3 linked regions of the Xanthocytophaga agilis genome follow. The main gene of each other region encodes a partner of the protein of the gene in region 2 in a complex. Links are inferred from orthologs where the notes say so. Each region holds a gene or a part of one and is shown on either strand. Other genes may lie near its edges.

Region 1 (10,599 bases), on a different replicon or contig from region 2:
TTAAGGGAAACAACAGTTTTTTCAAACTATTTGAAAATAGTCTGGTTGAGAATGGAGTATTTAAAGTGGAGTTGTACCTGGATAAGTCAGCAACAATGATTCAGCTGAACTTTCATATTACAGGTAGTATTGAGTTAACGTGTGATCGTTCATTAGAACAATTTGACTATCCTCTAGATATAGAGGAAAAGCATATTCTGAAGTTTGGAGAGGATGATAAGGAACTCACAGATGAGATTGAAATTATTAATCGTCATACAGCAACCATAAATGTAGCTCAATATATTTATGAGTTTATAGTTTTGGCGATCCCAATGAAAAAGATCCATCCTAAATTTGCAGATCAGCAATATGAAGAAAATGAGGAAGGCTTGTTAGTTTATAGATCTAAAGAGGAGGAGGAAACTTCAGAAGAGAAGGACGAAGAAAATATAGATCCGCGTTGGGCAGCATTGCGAAAATTGAATAATAATTAATACAATCAGGGTTTTCTCTTTATTAATTAAGAAGAAAAACTCTATAAAACAATTACCAAATCCTTTGTAAAAAACAATAAATTAAAATAGAAAATGGCACATCCTAAACGAAAGATTTCCAAAACCCGTCGGGACAAACGTCGTACGCATGACGTAGCTACACCTAAAGCTATCTCTATCTGCCAATCGACAGAAACTCCTCACATACGTCATCGTGCATACGTTGTAAACGGAGATCTATACTATAATGGCAAAGTAGTTATTGAAAACTACACTGCTATTGCTTAATACACAGAATTGTTGTATTGTTGAGCAAGCAAAATCAATAGGCAAGTAGCAATAGGCAACACGCAGTTGAGTAACTTTTATTGCTGATTGCCTATTGCTACTTGCCTGTTTTATTTTTCCACCAGCCACTAAACGCCTACATGAAAATTGCGATAGACGCAATGGGAGGTGATTTTGCCCCCGAAGCTATTGTCGAAGGTACATTATTAGCCGGTGAAGCCTTGCCCGCCGATGTTGAGTTAATTCTGGTAGGTCAGGAAGATGTAATTCAAGCTCTTTTACATGTGCCTGCCTTTTCTACTTCTGTTGTTGAAGTAATACATGCGCCTGAAATAATTGCTATGGCCGAACATCCGACCAAAGCACTTACTCAGAAAACACGATCTAGTATTGCCATTGGCTTTCATCTTTTGAAAGAAGGCAAGGTAGACGCATTTTGTAGCGCGGGTAATACAGGGGCAATGATGGTGGGATCTATGTTTAGCGTAAAGCCACTCGAAGGTATACTACGTCCTACTATAGCATCTTTTTATCCAAAACAGGATGGAGGACATGGTGTAATACTGGATGTTGGAGCCAATGCAGATTGTAAGCCTGAAGTGCTGGATCAATTTGCTGAACTGGGTAGTGTGTATGCTAAAAGTGTGTTAAACATTGCTAACCCTCGTGTAGGGCTGGTTAACATAGGAGAGGAAGAACAAAAAGGAAACCTGATCTCACAACAGGCTCATCAACTTCTTAAAGTAAATAAGAAGATTAACTTTATCGGCAATATTGAAGGACGGGATTTGTTTACAGACAAAGCAGATGTCCTAATATGTGATGGTTTTACCGGAAACATTATTCTTAAGATGTCAGAATCATTTTATGACATATTCCATCGCCGTGGAATTGAAGATTCCTTCTTAAGTGAATTCAATTATGAAGCGATTGGAGGAAGTCCGATTCTGGGAGTAAACGGAAATGTTGTTATTGGACACGGAATCTCATCCCCTCTTGCCGTGAAAAACATGATTTCACTTGCAGTTAAAATGGTGGAATCAAAAGTTCTTACAAAGATTAAACAAGCCTTGGAAAATAAATCTGTTTAAACTGGCTCAAAAAAACTGGTACTCTCCATGCTTTTGAGCCAGTTTTTCTTTTATATACATACTATTTTACTAAAAGGTTAAAAGTTAGAATAAGAGTAATAAAGGCACTAAATTCATTTTTGTGTTCTTATCTCATCTAACTTTTATCCTTTTCTCTATTCAATTTTAACTCATTCGAATGACCGCCATTAAAGCTGTAATTACAGGTATCCATGGGTACGTACCTGACTATGTGTTGACCAATGCAGAACTGGAAAAGATGGTAGACACTAATGATGAATGGATCACTAGTCGCACAGGGATCAAGGAACGGAGAATTTTAAAAGGAGAAAATCAAGGCAGTTCACATATGGGGGCTAAGGCCGTAGAAGGACTACTAAAAAAGACAAATACAGATCCTCTGGATATTGATTTAATAATCTGTTGCACCACTACCCCTGACTTTGTTTTTCCAGCTACAGCTAACCTTATCTCTGATATGGTTGGGGCAAAAAAAGCATTTAGCTATGATGTGCAGGCTGCATGTTCAGGATTTTTATTCTCAATGGTGACAGCTTCTCAGTTTATTGAGACAGGACGTTACAAGAAGATTATTGTAGTAGGAGCGGATAAGATGTCATCTATTGTTGATTATCAGGATCGTACTACCTGTATTATTTTTGGTGATGGAGCTGGCGCCGTACTAATAGAACCTTCTACAGATCCTAGTTATGGTTTGCAGGATTTTGTACTCAAAACAGATGGATCTGGAGTGGAATATCTGGTTCAAAAATCAGGTGGAAGCCGTCGTCCACCCAGCATTGAAACAGTAACGAATCGGGAGCACTTTATTCATCAGGAAGGAGCTACGGTATTTAAGTTTGCTGTAAAAAATATGGCTGATGTTGCGGCAGAAGTAATGGAGCGTAATCATTTAACATCTGACGATATTGCTTGGTTATGTCCACATCAGGCAAACTTACGAATTATCAGCGCTACATCTCAACGCATGGGAATTGGGGAAGATAAAGTAATGATCAATATCCACAAGTATGGTAATACGACAGATGCTACATTACCATTGGCTTTATGGGATTATGAGCATCTTTTAAAGAAAGGTGATAATATTATTTTTGCAGCATTTGGGGGTGGTTTTACTTGGGGTGCCGCATATATGAAATGGGCGTATGACGGAAGTAAATTCGCTTAATGTATTTGTTCAGGCTTAATTTTCTATAGAGATAATTTCCTGATGAATAACTATCTGTGCAAACTGGCACACTAACCAGATATAACACGACAAACGTAAAATAGAAACATGAAAGCAAAAGAAATCCAAGATCTTATTGACTTTATTGCCAAATCCGGACTTGACGAGGTAAATATTGAAACAGAAAGCTTTAAATTAAATGTAAAACGTAGCAGTAGTCTTGTAACCAAGGCAATTGAAACAACCTCTCAGCAAATATTTGCTCCTGTTGCAACTCCAATTGCTCCTGTTGTTCAGACTGTAGCTACTCAGCCTGTAGTATCTATACCTGCAGCGGAACCTGTAGCTGCATCAAGCAATACTGTTATTGTTCGTTCTCCTATGATCGGAACATTCTACCGTTCATCTAATCCTGAAACACCTGCTTTTGTAGAAGTTGGGGCAGAAGTCAAAAAGGGTCAGGTAGTTTGCATTATTGAAGCAATGAAGCTGTTCAATGAGATCGAGAGTGAAGTATCAGGTCGTATTGTAAAAGTATTGGTAGAAAATGCTACTCCTGTTGAATATGATCAGCCTCTATTTATTGTAGAGCCAAACTAATTTACTGAATGTGTAAATGAGCAATTGAGTAGTTGAATAAATAAGCTTTACAAGATCTGACTTCGTCAGTAGATAGCTTGTTTATTCACTCAATTATACTCTTACTTCCTTACCCATTTCTCATCTATTGTTATATGTTTAAAAAAATATTAATTGCCAATCGCGGTGAGATTGCATTACGTGTTATTCGTACGTGCCGCGAGATGGGGATCAAAACAGTTGCCGTTTACTCTACAGCAGATAAAGATAGCCTACACGTTCGCTTTGCAGATGAAGCTGTATGTATCGGTCCTCCTCCCAGCCGACAATCCTATCTGAATATACCCAATATTATTGCAGCTGCCGAAATTACAAATGCAGATGCAATTCACCCTGGATACGGTTTTTTATCTGAAAATGCAGATTTTTCCCGTATTTGTCAGGAATACAATATTAAGTTCATAGGACCATCACCAGAGATGATTGAATCAATGGGTGATAAATCATCTGCCAAAGCAACTATGAAAGCTGCCGGAGTACCTACTATTCCAGGTTCTGATGGTTTATTAGGTTCTCTTGAAGAAGGAAAAGAGCTGGCTAAGGCAATCAAATATCCGGTTATTATCAAAGCAACTGCTGGTGGCGGTGGAAAAGGGATGCGAATCATTCGTGATGAAGATGGATTTGAGAAAGCATGGAATGATGCAAAAATGGAAGCAGGAGCCTCTTTTGGAAACGATGGTCTCTATATGGAGAAATATATTGAGGAGCCTCGCCATATAGAGATTCAGGTGGTAGGAGATCAATATGGTAAGGTATGTCACCTGTCAGAAAGAGATTGTTCGATTCAGCGCCGTCATCAGAAGTTGGTGGAAGAAACGCCCTCACCAATTATTACACCTGAATTACGCCGTAAAATGGGCGAAGCAGCGATCAAAGGTGCTAGTGCCATTAACTATGAAGGTGCTGGTACTATAGAGTTTCTGGTAGACAAACATGGTGATTTCTACTTTATGGAAATGAATACCCGTATTCAGGTAGAGCATCCTATTACAGAAGAAGTAACAGATTTTGATTTGATTAAAGAGCAAATTAAGGTGGCTGCAGGTGTACCTATTTCTGGTAATAACTATGAGCCTAACTTGCATGCCATTGAGTGCCGTATCAATGCGGAAGATCCCGCTAATGGTTTCCGCCCAAGCCCAGGTAAAATTCTGAATCTACACCTGCCGGGAGGACATGGAGTACGTGTAGATAGTCATGTATATGCAGGCTATACAATACCTCCAAATTATGACTCTATGATTGCTAAATTGATCGTAAGTGCTCAGACTCGTGAAGAGGCTATTGTACGGATGAAACGTGCCTTACAGGAATTCGTTATTGAAGGTATCAAAACAACTATTCCATTCCACATCCGACTGATGGATGATGAAGGATTTAGAACTGGTAAGTTCACAACTTCTTATCTGGAGACTTTTGACTTTAAAGGATTATAATAGATAAAATTCTTTACATAAAAAGAGCCCTATTCAACAGAGTGGGGCTCTTTTTATGTAAGAGGTAAACTCTTTTAAAAACTTTTTGCAGAAAGCTTATGTAAGATTTATAGATAAAAGCATACAATACTGCTTCGCCTACTTCGTCCATACTGCGGTGATCAAAGATAAAACAGGGCACAAATCCATTTATAAATCAAAAGAATAATTGAAGTCATCTCTAAAGGCATAAAAAAAATACATTAAAGGCTCTTCTAAATGTAGTTTATATAACTTTTCCAGATATAAGTAGTCTATTTAAACTATAGTACATATTGTGCACCAATTCATTTATGACTTTTTCACTAAATGATTAAGCAGATATTATATTTAAAAATATAACTTTTTTAATATCTCACGTCCTGCACATTACTCCTGTAATATAATACTTAAGAAAATACATGCACTTGTAGTATATCAATTGCAAATCAACTATAGATACAAGTGATTCTAGCGAACTTAGCATAGGCAGAAATACAGGCTTAACGAGTAAGAAAATGTATTTTTATACATAAACCTTTAGCTAGGCTTCTACGTAAGACCCTCTATATAAGCCACATTGTCAAGCATATAAATCTGATCCAGCATGAAGATCTTTACATCAACAGTAGTAATGTTATTTTGTGTAGTATCTGTGTGGGCTCAATTGCCTAAAGTAAGATATACTGATACACTTGCCTATAATGCACGTCTGACACCCGATGCAGCGGTAACCAATGCATGGAATTGGTTTGATAATCATACTAAGCATCCTGTTGATGCACAAGAGGCAAAGATGCGTAACGAACAAGGTATCTTCAAAGGAGTTGGAGCATTTCAATATGTCAGTAAAGTTACCTCTGGTAATGAATACTCAAAAGGTACTATTTTTTATGTAGTTGCACTTCGTATTCATGAAGGAGATAAACAATATAGTTATGAAATTACCAATTTTACTCACCAGGCACGTGTTTCTTTAAACGCACTTACAACTGCTGATAAATATCCATATCGTGTAGAGGGAGATAAGATGTGGCACAATATGGTTTGGAAAGATATTAAACAGCAAGTAGATCAACATGCGAAGGAGTTGGTAGAGAGTTTGAATGCAGCCATGCTGGCACCTTCTGTAGTAACACAAGCAAAGAAAGGCCCTGTAGTAATTGTGGTTAACAACTAAGAATATACACCTCGCAAAAAAATAGCCCATATTCTGAATATGGGCTATTTTTTGTAATGCTCTTTTCTATTTCAAAGGATATTCAAATACATATTGTCCTGATCCTACTTCTATTACTGTTGTATCTTTATCCATTTTTGCTGACTTGTTAGCAGCAGTGAGAGCTTGCCCATTCTCTTTGATATCAGAAGCATTACTTCTTGGCAACCGAATAGTTGCTGTTGTATTGGCAGGGATAGTGATGGTAACTTTCAATTGTCCGTTTTTCTGTTCCCAACCTGACATAATTTCTCCGTATGGGCTGTTCACGCTGGCCTTTGCATAGGTAAGTCGGCCATCTGATGGTAATTGAGGCTGGATAAGAATATGTTTATACCCAGGCTTGCCAACTTCAATACCTGCTACAACCCGATACATCCAATCACCAATAGCACCATACGCATAGTGATTAAATGAATTCATTCCTTCATCCTGAAACGTACTGTCTGGTTTCATTCCATCCCAACGTTCCCAGATCGTAGTTGCTCCCATTTTAACAGGATAGAGCCATGACGGATAGAACTCCTGTAGTAATAAATCGTAACCTACCTCTGTATGCCCATTGTCTGAAAGCACATGACATAGATAGGGTGTACCTAAAAATCCTGTCGATAGATGATTTCTACGACTTTTGATATCATCTACAAGATGCTGAGTAGCCATTGGCTTCAGATCTGCAGGTAGTAAGTTAAACATTAAAGCTAATACATAGGCGGTTTGCGAGTCGGAAGCAATGCGTCCAGCAGGTGTTACATATTCCTTGATAAATGTCTCCCTAATCTGTTCAAACAATTTAGCATACTGACTCTCATCTTCCTGTTTGCCCAGGATATGTGCAGTTTCTTTAAGCAGGTGGGTTGAATAGGCATAAAAAGCTGTAGCTATGTAGTCATTATTTGTATATCCGTCTGGTTCTGGATGACTATTTATCCCTGGTCTGTAAAAAAGCCAGTCACCAAACACACTTCCTCCTCTCCAGATATTTGATTTGCCAGCTTTGGAATGAATATATTCCACATAGGCTTTCATACTTGGATATTGTATTTCCAGCATCTGTTTATCCCCATAAATTTGGTATAAGGTATAAGGTGTAATCAGGGCTACGTCCCCCCAACCAGCAGAGGTTCCTTTCATCACCTTCTTTAAAACATCCGGAATAACAAACGGAACACCTCCATCTGAATACTGATCTGCTGCTACATCACGCATCCATTTGGTGAAAAAAGCAGCTACATCCATATTAAATCCAGCAGTGCGACAAAATACCTGTGCATCACCTGTCCATCCAAGACGTTCATCCCGTTGAGGGCAGTCTGTAGGTACATCCACAAAATTGCCTTTTTGTCCCCATTGAATATTATGTTGTAACTGGTTGACTAATGCATTTGAGCACTCAAATGTACCGATAGGCTTCATGTCTGAATGAATGACAATGCCTGTTAGGTTCTCAGGCTTTATATCTCCAGGAAATCCTTCTATAGCAACAAAGCGGAAGCCCTGAAAGGTAAAATGTGGCTCAAAGGTCTCTTCACCCTCTCCTTTAAGGATATATTCAATGCGTTGTTTAGCCTGACGAAGATTAGCTGTATAGAAGTTTCCTTTCTTGTCCAGAATCTCACTGTGACGTAATACGACTTTTGTACCAGCAGAGCCGCTTACTTTTAATCGAATCCATCCTACCATATTTTGCCCCATATCGGCAACTAGTGTTCCTTCCGGAGTCCGAAATATATTTTTAGGCTTAATCTCTTGTATTTTTCGTACGGGTACACCAGCAGAACCTATCAAATTGGAAAAGGTATGAGTCACTAAGCGTACTTTATGCCAGCTTTTATCATTAAACCCCACAACATTCCAGCCTTTCTTTTCCATACGGGCATCATATACCTCTCCGTTGTAAATCTCAGAGCTGCGTACAGGGCTATCCTGAGTTGCCTTCCATGTTTCATCTGTTCCAACAATGGCCTGAGATCCATCCTGATAGCGGACGTGTAACTGACATAGCAATGCCAGTTGATTGCCGTAAAAATTCCAGCTATTATCAAAGCCTATCGTTCCCCTGTACCACCCATCTCCGATCATAGCACCTACTGCATTTTTTCCCTGTCTGACCTGTTCTGTCACATCATAAACCTGATACTGTAGCCTACTATTATAACTGGTCCAGCCTGGAGTCAGTAAGTCTTGTCCAACCCGCTGTCCATTCAGATAAAGTTCGTACATACCATAGGCTGTCACATATACCCTCGCAGAAGCGATAGGTTTGTTAATCGTAAATTCTTTTCGAGCCAATGAAGCAGAACTGGCTTTTAGTGTATCGCCAGGCATTCCAGGTGCTATCCATTTGGCTTTCCACTCAGTTGGCAATAGGATTCCCATTTCCCAAAAAGCTGCTTCACTCCATGCAGACTCTTTGTCATTCGTATCCCATACACGTACCTGCCAGTAATATCGCTTCCCGGATTCTGTCGCTTTTCCTTTATAAATTTGTAGTATCGATTCTGATGACTTTACTTTACCCGAACTCCAAACCAGACTCTGAACAGAAAAATCCTGTTTCGTAGCTACTCGAATTTCATAGGAATCCTGTATAGTATTTCGGGTGTCACTATTCAACTTCCAGCTCAAGCGAGGCTGTCGTACATCTATTCCAATTGGATTGACTTTGTGTTCACATGACAAGTCCTTTACTTGAAGAGTTTGTGCTGCTAACGTACCAGCAATAAAGATTAAAAACAGGTAAATAAACGGTTTCATATTATAAATGAATTAATCAAGAGGTATCAGTTCTTGGCAATTTGGTATTGTTTTACAGGCTGCTGCCTAATCCTATTAATACAGTTGAAAATACAATCAGAAATAGGCCTATGTAAACAACCATAAATGTTTTGGAGCTTGCACCCGCCCATTCTTTCAACAACAATCCCCACAATGTACTAAAGGTAATAATAAATGCCATGTGCATAGTCCAACCAGCAAACCGTAAATCACCACTTAAGTAGTTATCTCCCATGCCGTAGAAGAAAAACTGGAAATACCAGGTTGTGCCTGCAAGCATTGCCCAAAAATAATTACGGCTAAGGGGAGTCTGAGAGTTAGTATAATCACCAAAGGACTTATTACGCTGATTGAGAATCATACACCAGATGAAGTTGGTTGTAAAGCCTCCAAGGAGTAATACAGGATAGATTGCATTATTTTGCCATAAAGGATCTGTTCCAAATTCGACAGCTTTCAAGGCGATGGGTTTGCCAGCAGCTAATCCAAAGGCAAAGCAGGCACTAAGGATACCCGATATGGTAGCTACCACAATTCCTTTTTTCAGATCAAACTCAGCTATGGTTGCTTTCTTCTGTTCTCCACTCAGTTCTTTCTCTTTCATCATACCTGCACGCCCACACACTGCAATTCCCAATAGGCAGACAACTACTCCTGCCAGTGTAAATATTCCTGTACGGGTAGAAATGAGTTCATTAAATTTACCATCCCAGATAGGAGGGATCAATGTACCAAATGCAGAACAATATCCTAAAGCGATTGCCATACCCAGTGAAATACCCAGATATCGCATAGCTAATCCGAATGTAAGCCCTCCAATTCCCCACAGTACACCAAAGAAATACGTCCATCCTAAGGTATCTATCGCAGTAGTTGTGATAGAGGCCACCAACTCTTTTACTGTTAAACTTCCCATTAGCCAGGGAACAATAATCCAGGATGCTACACCTCCAACAATCCATGCACTTTCCCAGGACCATTGTTTGACTTTACGAAAAGGTAAATAAAAACTACCTGAGGCAAACCCACCTAAAGCATGAAAGAAAACACCGAGAAAAGACCCCATGAATATAAATTGGATTAGTAAGTGGAGGAAAATCCGCTTGTATAATTAAAAGAAAATCTTACACTTTATTACTAAAAAACTCTTCTGTCGGTGAACTTTCATCCTGTAGTGTCCTGCATGATTGTAAAAGGATATCATACTCAAACATTTACCCAAGATGTACTAATCTCCAGGATTTAAGACTAAATTTGATGTTAGTTACAGATTCAGATAGATAGTGTGAAACAGATGTATTTATAATGATGCGATTATTGGTTTTGACCGGGTTTTATAGTTTGACAATGCTTTGCAGTATTTCTAAACCACATGATGTAATCACTCCGTTAGTGCTGGCCAAACTCAGAGAGGGTGACTTAATTTTTCAAACTTCACTTTCGGAGCAAAGTAAGGCTATTC
Region 2 (10,467 bases):
ATGGAATCTGGGAGCAGTAGCCATTGGAGCCACAGTATATTTTGGTTCGGATGATGCCACACGTGAAATTGTTGAAATATCAAAAGCTTTTGAAGAAGCTCATGCACTTGGAATGGCAACTATCCTTTGGTGCTATACCCGCAACTCTGCATTTAAAAAAGAAGGTACGGACTATCATGTTTCAGCAGACCTAACCGGACAGGCAAATCATCTGGGTGTAACTATCCAGGCAGATATTATCAAACAGAAATTGCCAGAAAATAACGGTGGATACAAAGCGTTAAATACAGGAGCCAGCAGTTATGGAAAACTCGATGAACGCATCTATACACAGCTAACCTCCGACCACCCTATTGATCTGTGCCGCTATCAGGTAGCTAATTGTTATATGGGACGTGCCGGATTGATCAATTCAGGAGGAGCCTCAGGATCATCTGATTTTGAGGATGCTGTAAAAACTGCTGTGATCAATAAACGTGCAGGTGGTATGGGTCTGATATCAGGCAGAAAAGCATTTCAACGCCCAATGAATGAGGGGGTGGCATTGCTTAATGCCATTCAGGATGTATATTTGACCCCGGAAATAACAATAGCCTGACATTTTTGTTCTGGACTATTGTATTAATTAGTTATTTAGCCTGACTTATTAGAGTTATTGTATTGATTATCAATAGAAGTGTATAAACTTCTGTGTGTTTATTTTTGTTCAACAAAAAAATCAGTTTAGAAACAAAAAGATAAGATCTCTGAATATGTATACGTGCTGAGTTTTTATAGTTATCAGTATGCTCGTATAGTGTCTTATATTCAAATCCGACTTTTACTCCCTACGAAAGAACATGTCCTGGTTTATCAGAAAAGAAAAAGGCATCAATACGCCTACAGAATTAAAAAAAGAAACACCGGATGGAATCTGGTACAAATGTCCTGAATGTAAAAAAGTAATGCATACCCGTGAGCTCAAAGTGAATGCTTACACGTGTATTCATTGCAACTATCATGAGAAGGTAGGTTCTGTAGAATACTTCGAGCTTCTGTTTGATAACAATGAGTTTACAGAACTGGATACGCAAATGACCTCAGGAGATCCACTACAGTTTACAGATACCAAGAAATACCCTGAGCGTGTAATTGCTTCTCAAAAGAAAACGGGTTTAAAAGATGCTCTCCGTTCTGGATATGGTAAAATGAATAATGTGGATGTAGTGGTAGCTTGTATGGACTTTGCGTTTATTGGCGGATCTATGGGTTCTGTAGTGGGTGAAAAGATTGCACGGGCTATTGATTACTCATTACAACACAAGATTCCTTTCCTGATGATTTCCCGTTCAGGAGGTGCCCGAATGATGGAAGCAGGGTACTCACTTATGCAAATGGCCAAAACTTCTGCCAAATTAGCATTATTAAATGAAGCAGGTATTCCCTACATCTCTTTGTTAACTGATCCAACTACTGGAGGTGTTACAGCTTCTTTCGCCATGCTAGGTGATTTTAACATAGCAGAGCCGGGTGCAATGATTGGTTTTGCTGGACCTCGCGTTATTCGTGAAACGATAGGCAAAGATCTTCCCAAAGACTTTCAGAGTGCCGAGTTTGTCTTGGAACATGGCTTTCTTGACTTTATTGTACATCGCAAAGAATTAAAAAACCGCTTAACATCTCTATTGGAGATGTTGAAATAAGGGATTTTTGACGTTTCTCAACGAACTATCTATTCTAAATAGTTCGTTGAGAATCAAAGCTTTTATTTTTATCTCTTACAGTTAATTTATTTTTCACGTCAATACACTACTCCCCAGCCCAGTTTTCGCGGTCCAGACTACGGTATTGTATAGCTTCAGCAATGTGTTCTGTCAATATGGCTTCACTGTTGGCTAAGTCTGCAATCGTTCTAGCCACTTTTAGAATACGATCGTAAGCTCTCGCAGATAAATTAAGACGTTCCATCGCACGCTTCAACAGGTTCTTACCTACTGTATCAATCTCACACATTTGTTTCACTATTTCAGGTGGCATCATGGCATTGGCATGTATACCTTTGTAAGATTCAAAACGTTGAGTTTGAATATTGCGGGCTTTGATTACTCTTTCCCGAATCTGAGCACTACTTTCAGACTTGCGGTTAGCAGTCATTTCATCAAAGGAAACCGGAGTTACTTCTACATGCAGATCAATTCGGTCCAGCAGTGGACCACTAATTTTACTCAAATAGCGGTGTACTACTCCCGGACCACAAACACAGTCTTTTTCCGGGTGGTTGTAATACCCACAAGGACAAGGATTCATACTGGCGATCAACATAAAGTTGGCTGGAAACTCTACCGTCTGACGGGTTCTCGAAATCACCACTTTCCGTTCTTCCAGTGGCTGTCGCATCACTTCTAGAACTGTGCGTTTAAACTCAGGTAGTTCATCCAGAAACAGAACGCCGTTATGTGACAACGATATTTCACCAGGCTGAGGAATACCCCCTCCTCCAACCAATGCTGCATCACTAATGGTATGATGGGGACTACGAAACGGCCTTCTGGATACCAGTGCTGCCAAACTACCTAATTTGCCTGCCACGGAATGGATCTTGGTTGTTTCCAATGCTTCCGGCAAAGTAAGTGGAGGAAGAATAGAAGGTAACCGTTTTGCCAGCATTGTTTTTCCAGCTCCGGGAGGGCCAATCATGATTACATTATGACCACCTGCGGCTGCAATCTCCAATGCCCGTTTGATGTTTTCCTGTCCCTGCACATTGGAAAAGTCCGCTTCATATTCATTTTGTGTATTGAAAAATATTTCCCGTGTATCAGACACTAAAGGTTCAATAGTAAGCTTTCCTTCCAGAAACTCTACTGCATCATTAAGATTCCCTACACCAATTACATCCAGATTATTGACAATGGCTGCTTCAGCTGCATTCTCTTTAGGCAAAATAAAACCTTTGTATCCATTTTTACGGGCTTCAATGGCAATTGGCAGTACTCCTTTAATAGGACGTAAGGTACCATCTAGTGCCAGTTCTCCCATAATAATGTACTGGTCCAATATTTGTGTAGAGAGTTGTTCAGAAGCGACAAGTATACCCAAGGCAATAGGTAAGTCATAAGCAGAACCTTCTTTCCGAATATCAGCAGGAGCAAGGTTAACAACAACTTTGGTACGTGGCATGCGAAAGCCAATATGTTTAATGGCTGTTTCAACACGTTGTTGACTTTCCTTGACAGCACTGTCTGGTAAACCTACCAGGAAAAAATGTTGCCCCTGACCAACACTTACTTCGATAGTAATAGGAAAGGCATTAACCCCATAAACGGCGCAGCCGTATGTTTTGGATAGCATAGCTAAAAAATAGACGAATAAGTAAAAGAATATAATATGCCTCTGATTGACAAGGCTAAGACAAACAGAAATATATTTCAGAGATGAAAAAGTAACATATTTCGTTATTTGTTTAAAGTGCGTGAAAATAAGAGTACTTGTATGAAGCGAAAAGAGAAACCTGTTTCAGAAAGCAGGTATGTAATAAAAAAAATGAAAGGTGTAAAAGGTTCGTTTCCCGAACAAAGTACTATCTTTGTAAGTTTAAAAGATTTTAGATACTAAATACTTATTACTATTTTCTCTGATTCATTTCTTTCCTAACGAATCATGTCCAATCAAGCTGAACGTCTGAAATCGCTACGTCAGAAAACCAATCTGAACCAGCAGGAAGTTGCCGATAAAATAGGCAAATCCCGGTCTCGTATTGCTATTTACGAAACCCAGTCTCAGGTTCAGATTCCTTCAGATGTACTTCAAAAGTTATCACAGATATATCATACCACACCTGAATTTATTTTATATGGTACAGTACAGCCAGTAGTGCAACCTGTTACACAACCTGTGAACGGAAATCCCCGTATTACAGGTGGTGATATGCGCATTTTGGTTGTTACTACAGACCGAGCAGGTGAAGAAAATACAGCTTTTGTTCCTGTAAAGGCCCGGGCAGGTTATCTGGTGGGATATGGTGATCCGGAATTTATTCAGACTCTGCCGACCTATTCTATTCCTGGCTTTTCAGAAGGAACCTACCGTGTATTTGAAGTAGAAGGAGACAGTATGCAAGAAACATTACGCCCTGGTGATTTAGTGGTTACCCAATTTGTAGAGAACTGGAGAAATCTGAAGAATGATAAAATGTATGTAATTGTATCAATAGATGGAATTATTATAAAACGCATTCATAACCTACTAGATAAGTCAGGAGGGATTGTCATTGTATCAGATAATCCACAATTCAATCCAGATTTCTTACATTCAGACCAGATTATGGAAATCTGGGAGGTGAGAGCAACTATCAGCCGTAATCTGGATCGCAAAAAACTTAATTATATATAATTACGATACATTTCATCGTATTCTCCTGTAAACTGGCTTTCCATGAGTTTCTTTACTAAAAAACGCGTAAAGCGTTTTTTTCTTTTTATAATAATCTTCTTAGTAGTGGCTGGAGTAGCCTTATTTCGTCCCGTAGATCGCACTCCATATAAGGAGATGTCCTATTACCAGCAATTCAGAGAAAACGTAGCACTGCTGCCTCCAGTCAAAAAAAATCTAAATGCAGACACATTACAAGTAGGATGGGCTAAGGTGAGTATTACACCTGATTATCCTATGCCAACAGCTGGGTATGGGCAACGACGAGGCAAAAAATATACTGCTATTCATGATTCTATCTGGGTTCGGACATTTGTGTTTGACAATGGGGTTCAGAAGGTAGCTTTGTTGAGTGCAGATCTACTTATCATTGCTCCGGAAGTTACTAATGCTTTAGCAAAGCGTCTACCTGAAATAGGAATGTCTATTGATCAGGTATATCTGTGTGCTACACATTCACACAACAGCATTGGCGGCTGGGCTGATAAGATAGTGGGACTTCTGATCTCTGGTGAGTATGATCCGAATATTGTGACTTTTATTGCTGATCGTTTTTTGGAGTCTATTCGCCTTGCTAGTCAGAATAAAGAAAAAGCTGCTATTGGAGCAATTGCCTTACCTGCGGGAGAACTGGTTGAGAATCGTTTGCGAAAAAGTAATCCTACAGATTCATTGCTCCGAGTAATGGAGATTCGTAAAAAGTCTGGAGCAAGAGCCATACTAGCTTCTTTCTCGGCACACCCTACTATTATCTCAGATAAAGACATCCGCCTTTCACGCGATTATCCAGGTGTACTGGTAGATACATTGGAAAGTGATTCTCTTATTGACTTTGCTGCATTTTGTGCAGGGACAGTTGGAAGCCATCGGGCAGAAATAGATGGCCCAACAGAATGGAAGATGCTTGAAATGGAAGCTAGTCTACTTGCCCAAAAGATTACAGCCGGATTACCCACTATACCGTTAACTTACCAGAAAGAGCTACGAATAATATCCTTACCATTACCTTTGCGAGACCCTCATTTTCGTATTACAGAAAACTGGCGTATCCGTCCCTGGGTATTTTATTCATTATATGGCAATTATCCTTCTGTAGTGAAAGGTTTGCGGATAGGCAATGTGATCTGGGTTGGAGGCCCTTGCGACTTTTCAGGTGAGCTTACGCCTCTGGTACAGCCTTTTGCTCAGTGGCAGCAACGTCCTCTGTTTATTACTAGCTTTAATGGTGGGTACATTGGCTATGTGACTCCTGATGCCTACTACGATTGGACCGCCTCCGAAACTCGTGATATGAATTGGTTCGGGCCTTATAATGGCTCCTATATTTCGGAAGCAATGCATGAAGTAGTAAAGTATCTGGAGCGGTAAAAGCGATTTTCGATAAAAAAGTTATTTGATTTGGAATCTGATTATCAGTTTGTTGAAAACATTTTACTAGATTTTTATAAATATTTTTCGCACGGACCATTGACAGATATCTTTTTTTTAATACTTTTGCAATCCAATTCAAGCACAACAAGCTGGTATTGACCCATGGTGTAATGGTAACACTACTGATTTTGGTTCAGTCATTCTAGGTTCGAATCCTAGTGGGTCAACAAAATAAAAAAGCCTTAAAACATTGTTTTTAAGGCTTTTTTTATGCCCTTTTCTCCAAAATTCGCTTAAAATGAAAAAAGCATCTTGTTTTGTTTGATGAGCTAAGGCAAAACACAAAACTTACCTGTTAAAGTATTAATATATTAAAGAGAAGATGGAGCACAATTAATTACTACACACATGGGATATCAGTTCTTATATTAGATTGGTGGAATTCTCTTTTTGTTCATTTATTTTTTTGCCTACCATTGTTGGTTTGATTAGACGTAATCTTATGTCCATTACTTTAATTAATCTGTTCATGGGTTGGACTGTAATTGGTTGGGTAATTGCTATTGTCTGGGCTAATAGCCGCGATCCTAAAACAGTAATTGTACCACAAAATCTGGAAACACCTAAAGTTTCTCTTACAGATGAGCTAGAGAAACTGGCAAAACTGAAAGAAAAGAGGATCTTAACAGATAGCGAATTTGAAGAACAAAAAAGAAAGATATTAAATGCAGTCTGATTTGCAGAGTGATAGTATCTAGAAGGATGTGAATAACGAATTAGTTTAGGCTATTTGATTTCTTTACTTTTTAGAAACTCAGGAATCATTCAGTAATACAGAATATTTTAAAATTGAAATAAACACCTCCGGAATATCTTTAGGGTTGTTTATCTATCTGAATGGGTCAGTCCAATGGTTCCATGGCAGTAGACAGGATTAACTCGGCGCTCTTTACTTTCCTCGCTGAAGGGACATTAGTTAAGTATACTATCTTCTTTGTATATTTGTCTGACAGAAGTGGTGAAATTGGAAGACACGCCTCCACAAAGTGAGGAGTTGATAGGGGAAACCACTATCATATTGCAGGTTCAAGCCCTGCCTTCTGTCCTGATGTTTTTCCTACAAATTGGTATCTTGTATTAAGTAATTTTTCTTCCTGATCCCACTTAACCACATTAATCAACCTCGAACGTTTTCTACATAGTGGTTAGCTTATAGGTAATTACCTGTTTTGCCGTTCAGCAAAGTTTTAAAATAGGCAAAATGCATCCATTTACTTTGTATCTAATTCCATTATAAATGTCATTAGACATCTAGATTATATACAGTATGAGTCAAAATCCACGAAAAGAAATCCTAAAAGGTTTTCTGAAAAAGCATACACCACAAAGAGAAGAATTGATTGCCTTTATCGACTAGGATTTGCGTGATAAGGATGTTGAAGAAGTGACTTATCTTTTTACAGAACTAAGTAAGGAGGAGAATACTGGCCTATTGCTACAATTCACTATTATGATTTCATAGGTGCTAAAATACCTGTTAGTGATAGAATACAGGAGAATCATGGTTTAAGTGTGGATGTGATAAGGTCTATATCCCTTGTTGTTTCACATCCCTTTGTTTAGGATTTTCATTAGGATAGTGGCATTTAATTAATGATTCATCCATATTAATGGTGCAAAAACATCTTATGGTCAATAAATATATAGTAATACTTCTGCATATACCTGTTTTAGTGGTTTGCCTTACTTTTTTGCCATTATTTATAGACTGGGCAATGCAAAAGGACATACTAATTATTTCATCGCCCTATTTCAAACAATGGATATCGTATTTATTCTTTTCAGACGGTTCAATAGTAGTGTTTATTGCAGAGTTTGTTTCATATAGTATCTTATTAAAAAAAACGAAACAGTGGCACCCTATAGTAATAACCTTGATGATCTTCTATACTATATCCTTATTTGCTCAATCATTGATCCTCATCCCACTCTTTATATTATTTGTGATATTTGTGTTGTCTGATGGATCTATGTTTGGTAGTTTTAAGTGATAGGTAGCTTCTTTTATCTTTCAAACATTAACTTACCAAACTAAATCGTACTTGATATTTTGTTCGTACAAGACAATTCGCTAATCTAAAAAAGTATTTTTTGAATTTGATTAACTAAAAGAAGGGTTACAAAGAAAGAGCATTATGTATAAAATATGGGGAGGAGAAGGAATGTAAAAGCTTGGGATAAGATACCTGGGGAAGACGGTGCCTTACACCAGTCTTACCCCCAAGATCCTTCAACCAGCTATGGAAAGAAAAACAAGATAATATTCTGTGTTAGAATTACTATCTGTATTTCTTACGATGCTAAAATAGCATGTATAATATAACAGTACAAAAATTTTAGATAAACCTTTAAAAACATTAGATAAAAATTGCGAATTGTCAGATGAACATTTCATAAATGAGGATTTTAAAGTAAAAGCAGTATAGAATTTCCTCATAAACCATTAATATAAAATACTTTTAAAGAGGCATCCTTATTTTAACGAAAATGAAGCTTCTTTGACATCCCGTGAATTTCCACCGATAAATACTTTGAAAGTACCAGGCTCTAAATGTAATTTTCCTTCCCCATCATAAAAAGACAGATCTGAATTGGTTAATGTAAAAGTTACTTCTTTGCTTTCACCTGCTTTTAACATGATCTTCTGAAATCCCCTTAGTTCTTTTATCGGACGTACCAGAGAGGCTACCATATCTCGTATATAAAGCTGTGCAATCTCTTCACCATCATATTTTCCTGTATTCTTTATGATTACTTTTACTATCAGATTTTCTCCACGATTTAATTCTGCTTTATTGAGTGTGGGGGCGGAGTAATCAAAGGTAGTATAGCTTAATCCATATCCAAATGGGTATAATGGGCCATTGGGAGCATCCCGATAACGGGAAACCCAGAAGTTACCAGGCGAGTTAGGTTCATCCTGGTAAGGTCTGCCCGTGCTTTTCTGGTTGTAATAAACAGGGATTTGTCCTGTTGTATAAGGAAAAGACATGGTTGTCTTAGCAGAAGGATTATAGTCCCCAAACAGTATATCGGCAGCAGCATTTCCTCCCTGAGTACATGGCATCCAAGCATATAAGATTGCTGGAACATGTTGAGACAACCAGGGGATAACCATAGGTCGGCCAGTACTTATCACTACAATCACAGGTTTACCTGTTGCCTTCACCGCTTGCAACACTTTCATTTGTTCTGTCGGAATTTCAATATTGGTAAGTGCACGAGCTTCCCCGGCAACTTTACCAGATAAACCTACAACAGTAATAACTACATCTGCTGATTTTGCTGTATTTACTGCATCTGCGATTGTCGTTTCTGTTGAATTATACAAAGCATTACTACCATCCGCAGTAATCGTATATCCCTTTGCAAAAGAAACATTACTTTGAGGAACTTTATTTTTTATTCCCTGTAAAATAGTAACTACATCTTTAGGATCACCTTTTGCAATCCAGAAATCCAATGCGTCTGCTTGGCTATCAGCTAATTGCCCAATGACTGCAATGTTTTTAGTAGTTTTTGATAAAGGAAGAGTATTATTATCATTTTTTAATAGGATCATAGATCTTTGTGATGCCTCTCGTGCTGCCTGAACAAATTTATCGTTTAGCAGTGTAACAGATTCCCGACGTTCATCACTAAATTTATAGGGATCTTCAAATAGGCCAAGCTTAAACTTATAATATAAGATCCGACTCACCGCATCATCCAGACGAGCTTGTGTCACCTTACCTTCTTTCACAAGCTGAACCATATTTTCGATCACAACTCTTGATTCCATGTCCATATCTGAGCCAGCATTGAATGCTTTTAAAGCAGCATCTTTCCCATCTGCTGCATAACCATGGGTAATCATCTCACCAAATGAAGCCCAATCTGATACAACAAAACCTTTAAACTTCCATTGATTTTTTAATACATCAGTAACCAGATATTTATTCCCACTGGCAGGGATACCATCTACTATATTAAAAGAGTTCATAACCGTTGCAGCGCCTGCATCAACTCCAGCTTTAAACGGAGGAAGATAGATATCATGCAGTGCATATCGGGATAAATCAACTGTATTGTATTCTCGACCACCTTCTGCCAATCCATAAGCTGCAAAATGTTTCATGCAAGCCATTACATGATATACATCTGTCAAATCTCCCTGAAATCCTTTTACACGTGCATAAGAGGCTTTACTTCCCAGATAGGTGTCCTCGCCAGCTCCCTCCATCACCCTTCCCCAGCGAGGATCACGTGCAATATCTACCATAGGCGCAAAGGTCCAGTGCAAACCTGCGGCAGAGGCTTCCGCTGCAGCCATAGAGGCAGATTTCTCCATCAGAGCAAGATCCCAGCTACAGGTTTCTGCCAATGGAATTGGAAAAATAGTTTTATAACCATGAATTACATCAAATGCAAACAACAAAGGTATACCTAGTCTGCTTTCTTTTACTGCTATCTCCTGAACTGCACGTGTTTCTTTGGCTCCTGTTACATTTAAAAAGGAACCTACCATTCCTTTGCGTGACATATCCAGTTTGGCTTTTGCTCCTGGATCACCTTCAGCTGCAGGTCCTGTCATTATGCCGCCATTTACCTGATTAAGCTGACCAACTTTTTCTTCCAGGGTCATCT
Region 3 (10,678 bases), on a different replicon or contig from region 2:
TAGTTCGCACCCAAGTGATTCTTTTGAAAATTCTCTATAAATCCAGACTGTGATATATTTATATTTAAATCATACATTCTGATACTTAGGATATTTTCCTTTCATGCCTTTATAGTAAGACTTCATTGCTTCTACATCTTTTTCATAGTCACCGGTTGGATAAAAAACAGCCTTTAGTCCGGTTGTTTTTCGACCATAATCAAGATAAGCCAGTACTATAGGTACATTAGCCCCCATTGCTACTCTGTAAAAGCCTGTTTTCCAGTCTTTGACATATTTTCTGGTTCCTTCTGGCGGTATTAATAAAATCATTTCATCATGCTTGTTAAGCTCGTCAATCATGGCATCTACTAAACCTCCATGTTTGGAACGATCTACAGGAATTCCACCAAAGGCGCGCATAATAATACCAAGAGGAAACCGAAACAGTTCTTTTTTGGCAAGATAGTTTGTCTTGAGACGAAGAATAAGTAATGCTGCCATAGCAATAGGAAAGTCCCAGTTGCTGGTATGTGGCAAACCTATCATTACATATTTCTTCAATGTTGATGGAACTTCATTCTTCACTTTCCAGCCTATAAGCCAGAAATACAGCCGGGCTATAAAACGCATCATACAATAAGGATAAATCAACAATCAGCTAGCTGATATTTTTCCTGCGAAAATATGTGTTGTATCTGTTTAAACAAAACACATATTCTATCCTTTTGTTTTGTTACATCCTTATTTATGAGAAAAAGAGTTATATATGACCCTGACTCACAAATACAAAAAATACTTATTGTTTCAAGTGCCCTATTTCCTTTCCCTTTTGTTTTTCTTCATACAGGTTTTTCAATTGCGGGGCTATTTCTTTTGTGTATTTATATCCAATCGAAAAGAGTTCTTGGGCTTTGCTGGCATCTAGTGTTGTAAACCGACAAAGTTCTGGTGGTTCGATGAAATAGTCACAGCGCAGGATTCTATCTTGGATATTATTTTGGATAGCTAATAATAAGCTGCGTTCCATAACTGTACGCATGTTAATTATTGGTAAGGTGTTTCCACATGGGTTACTATGTACACCCACTATAAAATCGCATTGATTGAGCAGAGGTTCTACGGGCAGATTATTGAGTATACCCCCGTCTACCAGCAACTTATTGCCAACACGAAGTGGCTCAAATAAAACGGGTATACAACTGGAAGCCAGAATAGGTTGGATCAGAGGTCCGGAATTGAAGTAAACAATTTCGCCGGTCTGTATCTCGGTAGCATTAATCGTTAGTGGAATGTTGAGTTGTTCAAATGAATTATGGGGGAGATATGTTTCCAGAAATTTTTCTATTTTCCCTAGTTTCAGAAAACCGGTTAATTGTGTTGAGAGACTAAATACTGAACGAATCTTTGCTCTCTGAAAAATATCCATAATATCTTTGGGCAGGTAGCCATTAGCATATAAAGCACATACAATACTCCCTGCACTTGCTCCCGACAGCTTTGTTGGAACAAAGCCTTCTTCCAATAACGCCTGAAGTACACCAACATGTGCAAATCCTCTTGCACCTCCTCCAGACAATGCCAAACCTATTTCCATATTCTAGTCCTGATGTTTATAAGATAGTTTATTACTGATTTGTTAGTGCAAGCCATTCTATAAGTGCTCCTTGTTTCTCTATCCGAATACCTTTTTCTGTATGTTGTACAACAGCACACTCTGTGATAGGGTCATGTTCAAAGAATAAAATCCAGTCCTTTTCCACGGCCTGATCTAGAATTGTTGCTTTTTCATCCATTGTAAGTAGGGGCCTTACATCATAACTCATTACATAGGGTAACGCAATATGGCCTGTGGAAGGAATGAGATCAGCCATATACACAATTGTTTGATTACCAATTTGTATTTTAGGTAATAACATCGCTTCTGTATGGCCTTCTACAAACAGAAAGTCTATATTGGCAAAAGGTGAAGCTTGCCCTTCTTCAATCCAATGCAATTGGCCACTTTCCTGTAAGGGTAGAATATTCTCTTTCAAGAAACTTGCTTTTTCCCTAGGATTAGGTTGTATTGCCCATTGCCAATGTCTGGGTGTAGACCAGTAACGGGCGTTTTTAAAAGTTGGAAAGTATTTCGTTTTATCTGTATCACAGCTTACGGCTCCACCTACATGGTCAAAGTGCAAGTGAGTCAGAATAACATCTGTAATTTCATCTGGAGAAAATCCGGCATTCTGTATAGACTGTAATAGGCTGGCAGTACCATGCAGATAATAATAGCTGAAAAATTTTGCATCCTGTTTATTACCCAAACCAGTATCAACTAGTATCAGACGCTTGCCGTCTTCAATTAACAAACACCGCATTGCCCAACTGCACAAATTATTTTCATCAGAAGGATTAAGTTTTTGCCAGATACTTTTGGGTACAACTCCATACATTGCTCCTCCATCTAGTTTAAAGAAGCCAGTATCAATTACATGAACCTGCATAAAAGAAAAAGTCGTTAAAGAGTTACAAGCAAGTTATTAGTTTTTCACATATAACCTACCATTCTCTATTAACGACTTTCCAATGGAGATATTTTCAGTAAATGAACTTCTATTAATCTTTGAATACACCCATTGAACCGAATTTTTCAATGCGCTGATTAATTCTCTGTTGTGGACTTAAAGCACCAAGCTCTTTCAGTGTATCAGTAATAACCTGCTTGATTGTTTGTGCCATACCTGTAGTATCTGTATGCGCACCACCGAGAGGTTCTGGAATAATGCCATCTACAAGACCAAATTGCTTCATATCTTCTGCAGTCAACTTCAGGGCTTCAGCGGCTTGCTCTTTGTAATTCCAGCTACGCCAGAGAATTGACGAACAGGATTCTGGAGAGATAACAGAGTACCAAGTATTTTCCAGCATTAATACCCGATCTCCTATACCGATTCCCAAGGCTCCTCCCGAAGCACCTTCTCCAATGATAATACAGATTACAGGTACTTTCAGCATAAACATTTCACGAAGATTACGGGCAATAGCTTCACCCTGTCCTCTTTCTTCTGCCTCAATACCTGGAAATGCGCCTGGAGTATCTATAAAAGTAATGATCGGTTTACCAAATTTTTCTGCCATTTTCATCAGACGCAATGCCTTCCGATAGCCTTCCGGATTCGCCATACCAAAATTACGTTGTTGACGCTGCTTGGTATTACGTCCCTTCTGCTGACCAATAAACATTACTGTCTGCCCTTCTATAGTACCAAATCCGCCCACCATTGCCGGATCATCCGAAACAGTACGATCTCCATGCAATTCTATGAACTGATCGGTAACAGAGTAAATATAATCAAGGGTATAAGGCCGATCAGGGTGACGAGAAAGCTGTACCCGTTGCCAGCGCGTCAGATTTTGATAGGTTTCTCTTTTTAATTTCAAGATGTTTTGTTCCAGCGTTTTAACGGCTGATTGCATCTCAGGATCAGAACCTTCTGCGAGCTGCTTCATATCAGCTAATTTTGCTTCAAGTTCTGCTATAGGTTTCTCAAAGTCCAACAGCATGTGTGTGTAATTTGTTGCAGGGGTGCAAATTTAATAGTTTCCTCCAGAAAGTAAATGTGTGTGTATGTAAATCGAAAATCAAAACTGCAAAATACTGATAGATAGTTCATTACTATGTAAATATTTTTATAGAAAACAGCATGCCAGCCCCAAAAACGCGCACAAAGTTGACTTTTGGAAACATGTAAGAAACAAATATATTCTCCATTGTAATAAATTAACTATTTGTAGATAATCTATACTTATTTTGTAGACTTTTAATATATTTGTAAAAATATACATAGACATGTTATCAAAGAAAGCTAAATACGCCCTTAAGGCGCTTTTTGTTCTTGCACGTGACTTTGGAAATGATGCAACCTTGATTGCTGAGATTGCTGAGCAAGAACGAATTCCTAAAAAGTTTCTGGAAGCAATTCTATTAGATCTAAAGAATCATGGTATTTTATTTAGTCGTAGAGGAAAGACGGGAGGATATGGATTATTAAAAAGTCCAGATCAGATTACAATGGGTCAGGTAGTACGTATCATAGATGGACCACTTGCCTGGGTTCCTTGTGCCAGACAGAATGGATACCAGCCTTGTGATGAATGTAATGATGTGGAAACTTGTTCTATTCGGATTACAATGCGTAAGGTGCGTGATGCCACTGCTGATATTCTGGACAGCACAACACTTGCAGATTGCGTACGTCTGGAAAAAGAGCCCTTGGACTGGATCATTTAAGAGTGTAAATGAAGACTGAATCCGGAAAGTTGATAAAAATTTCCGGATTCATTAATTTTTACCTTTTAGTGCCCACTTCCGAAGATCTTGCCAAAGATAAGGTTTAATACCTCTACAAAGATCAACCCAATTACAATCCATTCCAATCGAGTACTTTCTCTGTTTTGCAATAGGTCTGTAAACAGTTCCAGGTTATCCTGTACTACTCTAAGTTCATAATCTAATGCCCGAAATCGCGTGTTGATATCAAACATTTCCCGTAATCCATGATCTAGTTTGGATAAATATTCACTTTCCCAGACCACATCTGGTGAGTTGAATACATATAGATTGTCTATAATACTATTCTTTACATTGATAGTACGGCCAATGAAACGCAATAAGTTCTTGGGAGAAATCTTTACTTTGCCAGCCTTTTCCAATTCTTCTGCAAATCTTTTGGTCCCTTCCAAAATATCATCCCCCAAAGATTCATATGTTTCCAGAGCAACAGATTGAGCTGTATTTAACATGATAACTCGTACAGCATGCTCATTTATTTCGGGAACTATGAGAGAGGTATAATTAAATGTGAGTTTTTTTTGTGAATTTACCTCTACTAATAAATCTTCTTTAAAGTCTTCACGAACAGGGCGTTCACAGAAGTTTTTTAAAAACCGGATTAAATCGCTTTTTTCAATCTCTGAGTGATCTACAAATACAACTACTCCATAGTTGAGTACATATAAGTACTTTCCATGTTCCAGAACATAAAACACTTCATAGTTAGTAGCCAGGTAAGGTTCGCCTGTAAACTCAGCACGAAATGACTTAATATTGATTTGTTCGGCAACTTGAAATGCTTCAACTTTCAGCATAAAATGCGTTTTTATTGCAAGATAGCAATTTATGTTAAGGGGCTACTTCTAACTTATCAAATATGCGAGATAAGAGCTTAACTAAAAGGCACACTAATGCATCGCTGATAATTACTGAATAAAAAGTAAAAAAAATTTATAGTGCATGCAACCATCTATCTGTTTTCTGGGTCATGTATACAAAATCAACTTCATTAGATTGAAGTGAAGAGGAGTTTTGTGATCAGACTCCCGAAAGTTCCTGACTTTCGGGAGTTTCTATTTTATGCTTATATTACACTATCAGCTAATATGTGGCTGTACTACAAAGTGAGGGTTCTCAATAATGCCAACAACATTTCCCCACAAATCCTTTACAGAGGCAGTTTTTATTCCTTCTCCAACTTCTTCTGGTTGTTCATAAGCCACTGCCCCTGCCGCAATAAGTTTGTAAAAAGACAGCTCAATATCAGAGACACCCCAATAGGTAACAACATTATCCGATTTAAAGGCGGAAGATTGTTCTTCTGGTTGTAGTCCTAATTCGTAGCCACCTACATTAAACCCAACATAATAGGATTCATCAAAATAAGGAGAGATCCCTAAAACCTGTGAGTACCATTCTTTTGCTTTGATAATATCATTAACTTTATAGATAGTGGTTCGGAGCCCAAGAAAACTGTCTTTCATGGAAGTAGATGTCTTTTTAGTCTGACTCAGAAGATGAAGTATATGTATTGCAGCAATGGCCACAGAGGACTCTTACGTGAGAGTGTGGTCTATGGTTTGTCATTTTAAGGTAATCTGCTGAATATTTTGTCTATTTTACAAAGCTATGTATCCGTTTGGCTGTCTCTGCCAACGCTTCTTGGCTCATCTGTAACTTTGGCTTGCTGAAATTCATGTCATTCATGGAATTTAACGGAATTAGATGTACATGGGCATGAGGAACTTCAAGGCCTATAACAGTTACCCCAATACGCAGACAGGGGATTGCTTGCTGAATAGCTGGTGCCAGATTTTTACAGAATAGCATTAATTCCGTATAAATTGTATTGTCTAAATCAAAAAGATAGTCAGTCTCCTGTTTTGGTACTACCAATACATGTCCTTCTGCTACCGGACTAATATCAAGGAAGGCAAAGCAATGTTCGTTTTCTGCTATTTTGTGACAAGGGATTTCACCAGCAATGATTCGGGAGAATATGGTAGGCATGCTTAAGTATGTTTACTGATTATCAGGATAAATGAGTTCTCCAAAAATAGTATCTTTTTGAACACAATATCTGTATTATACTAATAATCAGTAAACGAAAAATTCTTAGCGGGTGATATCAACGACTTCAAATTCCATTTGCCCGGCAGGAACTGTAATGGAGGCAACTTCTCCTACTTTCTTTCCTAACAATCCTTTTCCAATAGGAGATTGCACTGAAATTTTTCCGGTTTTAAGGTCTGCTTCTTCTTCTGATACCAGTGTATAGGTAACAGTTGTTCCATTTTTCTTATTTTTAATCTTCACTTTCGACAAGATAGATACTTGAGATGTGTCGATAGAAGACTCATCAATTAAACGTGCATTTGCAACCAGATCCTCCAGCTTAGATATCTTCAGTTCCAGAAGGCCCTGTGCATCTTTGGCTGCATCATACTCTGCATTTTCACTTAGATCACCTTTATCACGGGCTTCAGCAATCTGTCTGGCAATATCCGCACGGCCTTTAGTCCGTAGCTCTATCAATTCATCCCGAAGCCTAGTTAATCCTTCTTGCGTGTAATACGAGATCTTACTCATCTTTTTATATGTTTAAGTTGTTTATTTTTAATTGAATTCAGTGTATATATGACAATAAAAAAAACGGCTGTAACTACAAGCCGTCCTACAAAACGTATACCAATAGCCTTGCAGAACCTGTTAACCAAATCCTGAACCGGACGAGTAAAACTGATCCGGAGAAATCAAATTGAACGTTATCTCTTGCATTAGTATAGACAAAAACAAACCGCAAGAGCCAACTACTCTTGCGGAAGTCTGTAAGATAAGCGCTAAAATACGAATTTTCGTTGAATAGAGCAAGTGACTTCTTCGAAAGTTATTATTTGTTATTGGGTTTATTCAAAAAGGAGAATTCTTATTTTGTGTTACACATATGGAATGTAGATTCCTAATAAAAGAAGTTTGGGAAGCCAGTTGAAGGATACTACTTTTGGTGAAGAGTTGGACAAGTTATTTACATATCTAACATTTTTTGTTATGCGAATCATATTTATGGGTACGCCTGAATTTGCAGTACCTAGCCTGGAAATATTGGTAGAGAATAATTACAATGTAGTTGCTGTAATTACAGCTCCTGATAAACCCGCAGGAAGAGGATTAAAGCTTGTGGCTTCACCCGTAAAAGAAGCTGCGCTTAAACATAGTATTCCTGTACTGCAGCCTGAAAAACTGAAAAATCCTGAGTTTTTAGAAGAATTGAAAAGCTATAAAGCAGATTTGCAGGTAGTGGTTGCTTTTCGAATGCTTCCGGAAGTTGTTTGGAATATGCCTCCCAAGGGTACTTTTAATCTGCATGCTTCTTTATTACCTGATTATCGTGGAGCTGCGCCTATTAACTGGGCTATTATTAACGGGGAAAAAGAAACTGGTGCCTCAACTTTTTTTCTGCAACATGAGATAGATACAGGTAATATTATCTTTCAGGACCATGAACCTATCTCTGAAACAGATAATGTGGGAACTGTCTATGAACGTTTGATGCATAAAGGGGCGAAACTTGTCCTTAAAACTGTTACAGCTGTAGATACAGGTAATTATCCTCAGATACCTCAGGATCTGTCTAAGCCTGCTAAGATGGCACCCAAGATTTTTACAGAAACATGTGAAATCAATTTTGAACAGTCAGTTGAGAAGATATACAATTTTATAAGGGGACTTTCTCCTTATCCAGGTGCGTGGACTAGAGTAAATGGAAAAACGTGTAAAATTTTTCAGGCAGAGAAATTCTATACTACAAATGGAGAAACTCTACAGCCTGGATCTGTTTCTTCTGATAATAAAACGTATCTGCGATTCAAGACTACAGATGGATGGATTGAAATAAAGGAATTGCAGATAGAAGGAAAAAAACGAATGAAGATAGATGAATTTCTGCGAGGAAACACAATTGCACAATAACTCAAGATATATAATAGTGTGCAACGAATCATGCACAATCTAAATGATGATCAGAAATCTGTTCATGGCCTTGATGTCAGCAAAAGCAAATGGATTTCTAATTAAAAATATTTTTGACCATTATTCAAATCATTTTTGCGTTTGACTGGAATACCGATCACTTTCAAGAAATATTCGAATAATGGTCACTTTCTTCATTGACCTAAACTCTGTTCACTTTCATAGATGACTGGACTTTAGTTCAAAAGTTTGTTTAACTGGAGTTTCGGTCGCTTCTGCCAATGACTGGAATTCCAGTCACTTTGGAAAAATATCAAGCTACTGATTATAATTTCACACTATCAGAAATCTGATTACTTTATTTAAGTATCAGGACTCTGATAATCTTGAGATATAACCAGAATCCTGATAACTCACTGTCCTCGCTATTACAGAATCCAACTTCTTAATACATTCTCAAATAATCTGATGAGTATCCTTGATTACATTCATCACAAAAATACTCTGCATGTATCGGATACCTTTGATTTCACTGAGTTCATTGATATAAAAGGTATGATAGTCATCCATACTCTCTGCAATGATCTTAAGCATAAAGTCAAATTCCCCTGAGATAGTATAACATTCAATGACAGATCTCATTTGAAGAATAGCTTCAATAAATCTTCCTCCTACTTTTTTGGTATGCTCCTTTAAGGATACATAACAGATAACCATAATCCCTTTACGTACCAAACGACGATCAACCAGAGCAGCATATTGCTTAATCACTCCATTGTTTTCCATCCGCTTGATCCGATCATGCACAGGTGTTGTACTCAGGTGTACTTTAGCGGCTATTTCTCTTACTGTACTTTTCGCGTTCTCCTGCAGTAAACGCAAAATTTCATAGTCTTTGGAATCCAATACCAAAGCCGGATTAGACATATGTTCTGCTAAGGTAGTATTATATGTACTTGACATGTGTATCTGTTCTGTTTAATATATAATAAATGTATAAATATTCTGTATTTGATACTTTATATAGCACTTATATGGGCAATATGTAATTTTGTGTAGAACAAATGTATGTATTGTGATTAATAGAAAAAATATTATCCTTATAGTAGCTTCAACTGCCATATTCTTTGAAGCATTAGATATTGCCATCTTAAATCTGGCAATGCCATTGATTAAAACAGAATTTGGGGTAGCTAATGAAACCATCCAATGGCTACAAACTGTATATCTGTTGTTCTATGGCGGTTTTCTGGTTGTAGGAGGAACATTGTCGGATGTAATGGGGAGAAAAAGAATATTTCTGGCTGGAAGTGCTTTGTTTCTGATTACTTCATTAGGAGCCGGTTTAGCTCCCTCATTTTCTTGGTTAATGGGATTCCGGGCATTACAGGGGTTAGCTGCAGCTATGGCAATGCCCTCTGCTATGTCAATCATTACCAATACATTTACAGCAAGTCATGAACGCAATAAGGCATTGGGCATCTTTAGTTCATTTGCAGCTATAGGCTCTGGATGTGGTCTTTCTCTGGGAGGGTTGATTGCCACCTATTTTGGCTGGCAGTGGATTTTTTTCATTAATGTACCAGTTATCGCCGTAGCTCTATACATGGCTTACCAATATATAGATAACGATCAGACTACTGATGACAAAAATAAACCTGATATCTTGTCAGGAGTTTTGCTAACAGTAATAATTGTTGCATTATCTTATGTTGTACATGACCTTGCAGATATACAAGACAAGTTTATCAGTACAGGAGTTATGCTTCTGTTAATTTTAGGAGGTCTCTGGTTGTTTGTTTATAGAAGCAAACGTCAAAATACTCCACTAATTGAATTCTTTTTATTTCAACATCCAATTACCATTTTGGGCAATGGGACCTGTTTGCTATTAGGAGCTTTCTTTTCTGGTTATCTATTTCTTTTATCTCTGATACTGCAACAAAATATGCATTTCAGTGCGGCAAAGTCAGGTTTATTATTGGTTCCATTCAGTATATTATCTTCTCTGATTTCTAAGTTTTTGTTACCTGTATTCTTAAAGAAGATGAATATAGTTCAGATTGGAATACTTGGTATGACCTTAATGCTAACAGGAGCTTCATTATTACTAACAGTATTCTGGCTGGATTATAACCTGTTTGTCATTTTATCCTCTGTAGCATGTGTTACAGGAAGTGGTATGGCAATCTGTTTTCCCAGCCTGACAGCCATGGCCATTCAGAAAATTCCAAATGAGAAACAAGGTGTAGGTTCTAGTGTATCTACCACTGCATATTTTATGGGAGCAGGATTAGGACTATCTATATTAGCACTATGTATGCGAATTGGCCATGCGGAAGGAACTGTAACTCCTTTACCTGTATCTGTGCTAACTATATATGCTCTGATTGCTATTGGATGGATGTGGAT

The links.
Region 1: the proteins of accD (region 2) and accB are in contact, whole or in part, in a solved structure (PDB 8UXZ), measured with the Escherichia coli proteins. The link is inferred for Xanthocytophaga agilis from one-to-one orthologs.
Region 3: the proteins of accD (region 2) and QNI22_RS17100 are in contact, whole or in part, in a solved structure (PDB 8UXZ), measured with the Escherichia coli proteins. The link is inferred for Xanthocytophaga agilis from one-to-one orthologs.

Annotation. Positions count from the first base shown.
Region 1 is NZ_JASJOU010000005.1:328,162-338,760, forward strand. Bases 1,982-4,898 are described here. They hold accB (acetyl-CoA carboxylase biotin carboxyl carrier protein), read left to right. Parts: upstream 1,982-3,152; coding sequence 3,153-3,644; downstream 3,645-4,898. Other genes in these bases: QNI22_RS17150 (beta-ketoacyl-ACP synthase III), read left to right, coding at 2,034-3,044; accC (acetyl-CoA carboxylase biotin carboxylase subunit), read left to right, coding at 3,779-4,898. In the rest of the region: QNI22_RS17135 (YceD family protein), read left to right, coding at 1-476; rpmF (50S ribosomal protein L32), read left to right, coding at 570-764; phosphate acyltransferase PlsX, read left to right, coding at 905-1,855; more of accC, read left to right, coding at 4,899-5,122; QNI22_RS17165 (hypothetical protein), read left to right, coding at 5,748-6,320; QNI22_RS17170 (family 78 glycoside hydrolase catalytic domain), read right to left, coding at 6,387-9,116; L-rhamnose/proton symporter RhaT, read right to left, coding at 9,169-10,203; QNI22_RS17180 (YiiX family permuted papain-like enzyme), read left to right, coding at 10,485-10,599. UniProt on the Escherichia coli protein: This protein is a component of the acetyl coenzyme A carboxylase complex; first, biotin carboxylase catalyzes the carboxylation of the carrier protein and then the transcarboxylase transfers the carboxyl group to form malonyl-CoA.
Region 2 is NZ_JASJOU010000010.1:331,792-342,258, forward strand. What follows is about bases 1-2,760. They hold accD (acetyl-CoA carboxylase, carboxyltransferase subunit beta), read left to right. Parts: upstream 1-839; coding sequence 840-1,682; downstream 1,683-2,760. Other genes in these bases: QNI22_RS26115 (class I fructose-bisphosphate aldolase), read left to right, coding at 1-598; QNI22_RS26125 (YifB family Mg chelatase-like AAA ATPase), read right to left, coding at 1,789-2,760. Outside these bases: more of QNI22_RS26125, read right to left, coding at 2,761-3,330; QNI22_RS26130 (XRE family transcriptional regulator), read left to right, coding at 3,640-4,371; QNI22_RS26135 (neutral/alkaline non-lysosomal ceramidase N-terminal domain-containing protein), read left to right, coding at 4,414-5,778; QNI22_RS26145 (superinfection immunity protein), read left to right, coding at 6,218-6,517; beta-glucosidase BglX, read right to left, coding at 8,315-10,467.
Region 3 is NZ_JASJOU010000005.1:314,040-324,717, reverse strand. Bases 1,555-4,525 are described here. They hold QNI22_RS17100 (acetyl-CoA carboxylase carboxyltransferase subunit alpha), read right to left. Parts: upstream 3,529-4,525; coding sequence 2,581-3,528; downstream 1,555-2,580. Other genes in these bases: QNI22_RS17090 (RMD1 family protein), read right to left, coding at 4,321-4,525; QNI22_RS17095 (RrF2 family transcriptional regulator), read left to right, coding at 3,815-4,255; QNI22_RS17105 (MBL fold metallo-hydrolase), read right to left, coding at 1,608-2,468; QNI22_RS17110 (patatin-like phospholipase family protein), read right to left, coding at 1,555-1,576. In the rest of the region: QNI22_RS17115 (lysophospholipid acyltransferase family protein), read right to left, coding at 70-615; more of QNI22_RS17110, read right to left, coding at 779-1,554; more of QNI22_RS17090, read right to left, coding at 4,526-5,112; QNI22_RS17085 (VOC family protein), read right to left, coding at 5,395-5,781; QNI22_RS17080 (HIT family protein), read right to left, coding at 5,912-6,307; transcription elongation factor GreA, read right to left, coding at 6,413-6,886; fmt (methionyl-tRNA formyltransferase), read left to right, coding at 7,346-8,266; QNI22_RS17065 (Lrp/AsnC family transcriptional regulator), read right to left, coding at 8,723-9,229; QNI22_RS17060 (MFS transporter), read left to right, coding at 9,342-10,678. UniProt on the Escherichia coli protein: Component of the acetyl coenzyme A carboxylase (ACC) complex. First, biotin carboxylase catalyzes the carboxylation of biotin on its carrier protein (BCCP) and then the CO(2) group is transferred by the carboxyltransferase to acetyl-CoA to form malonyl-CoA.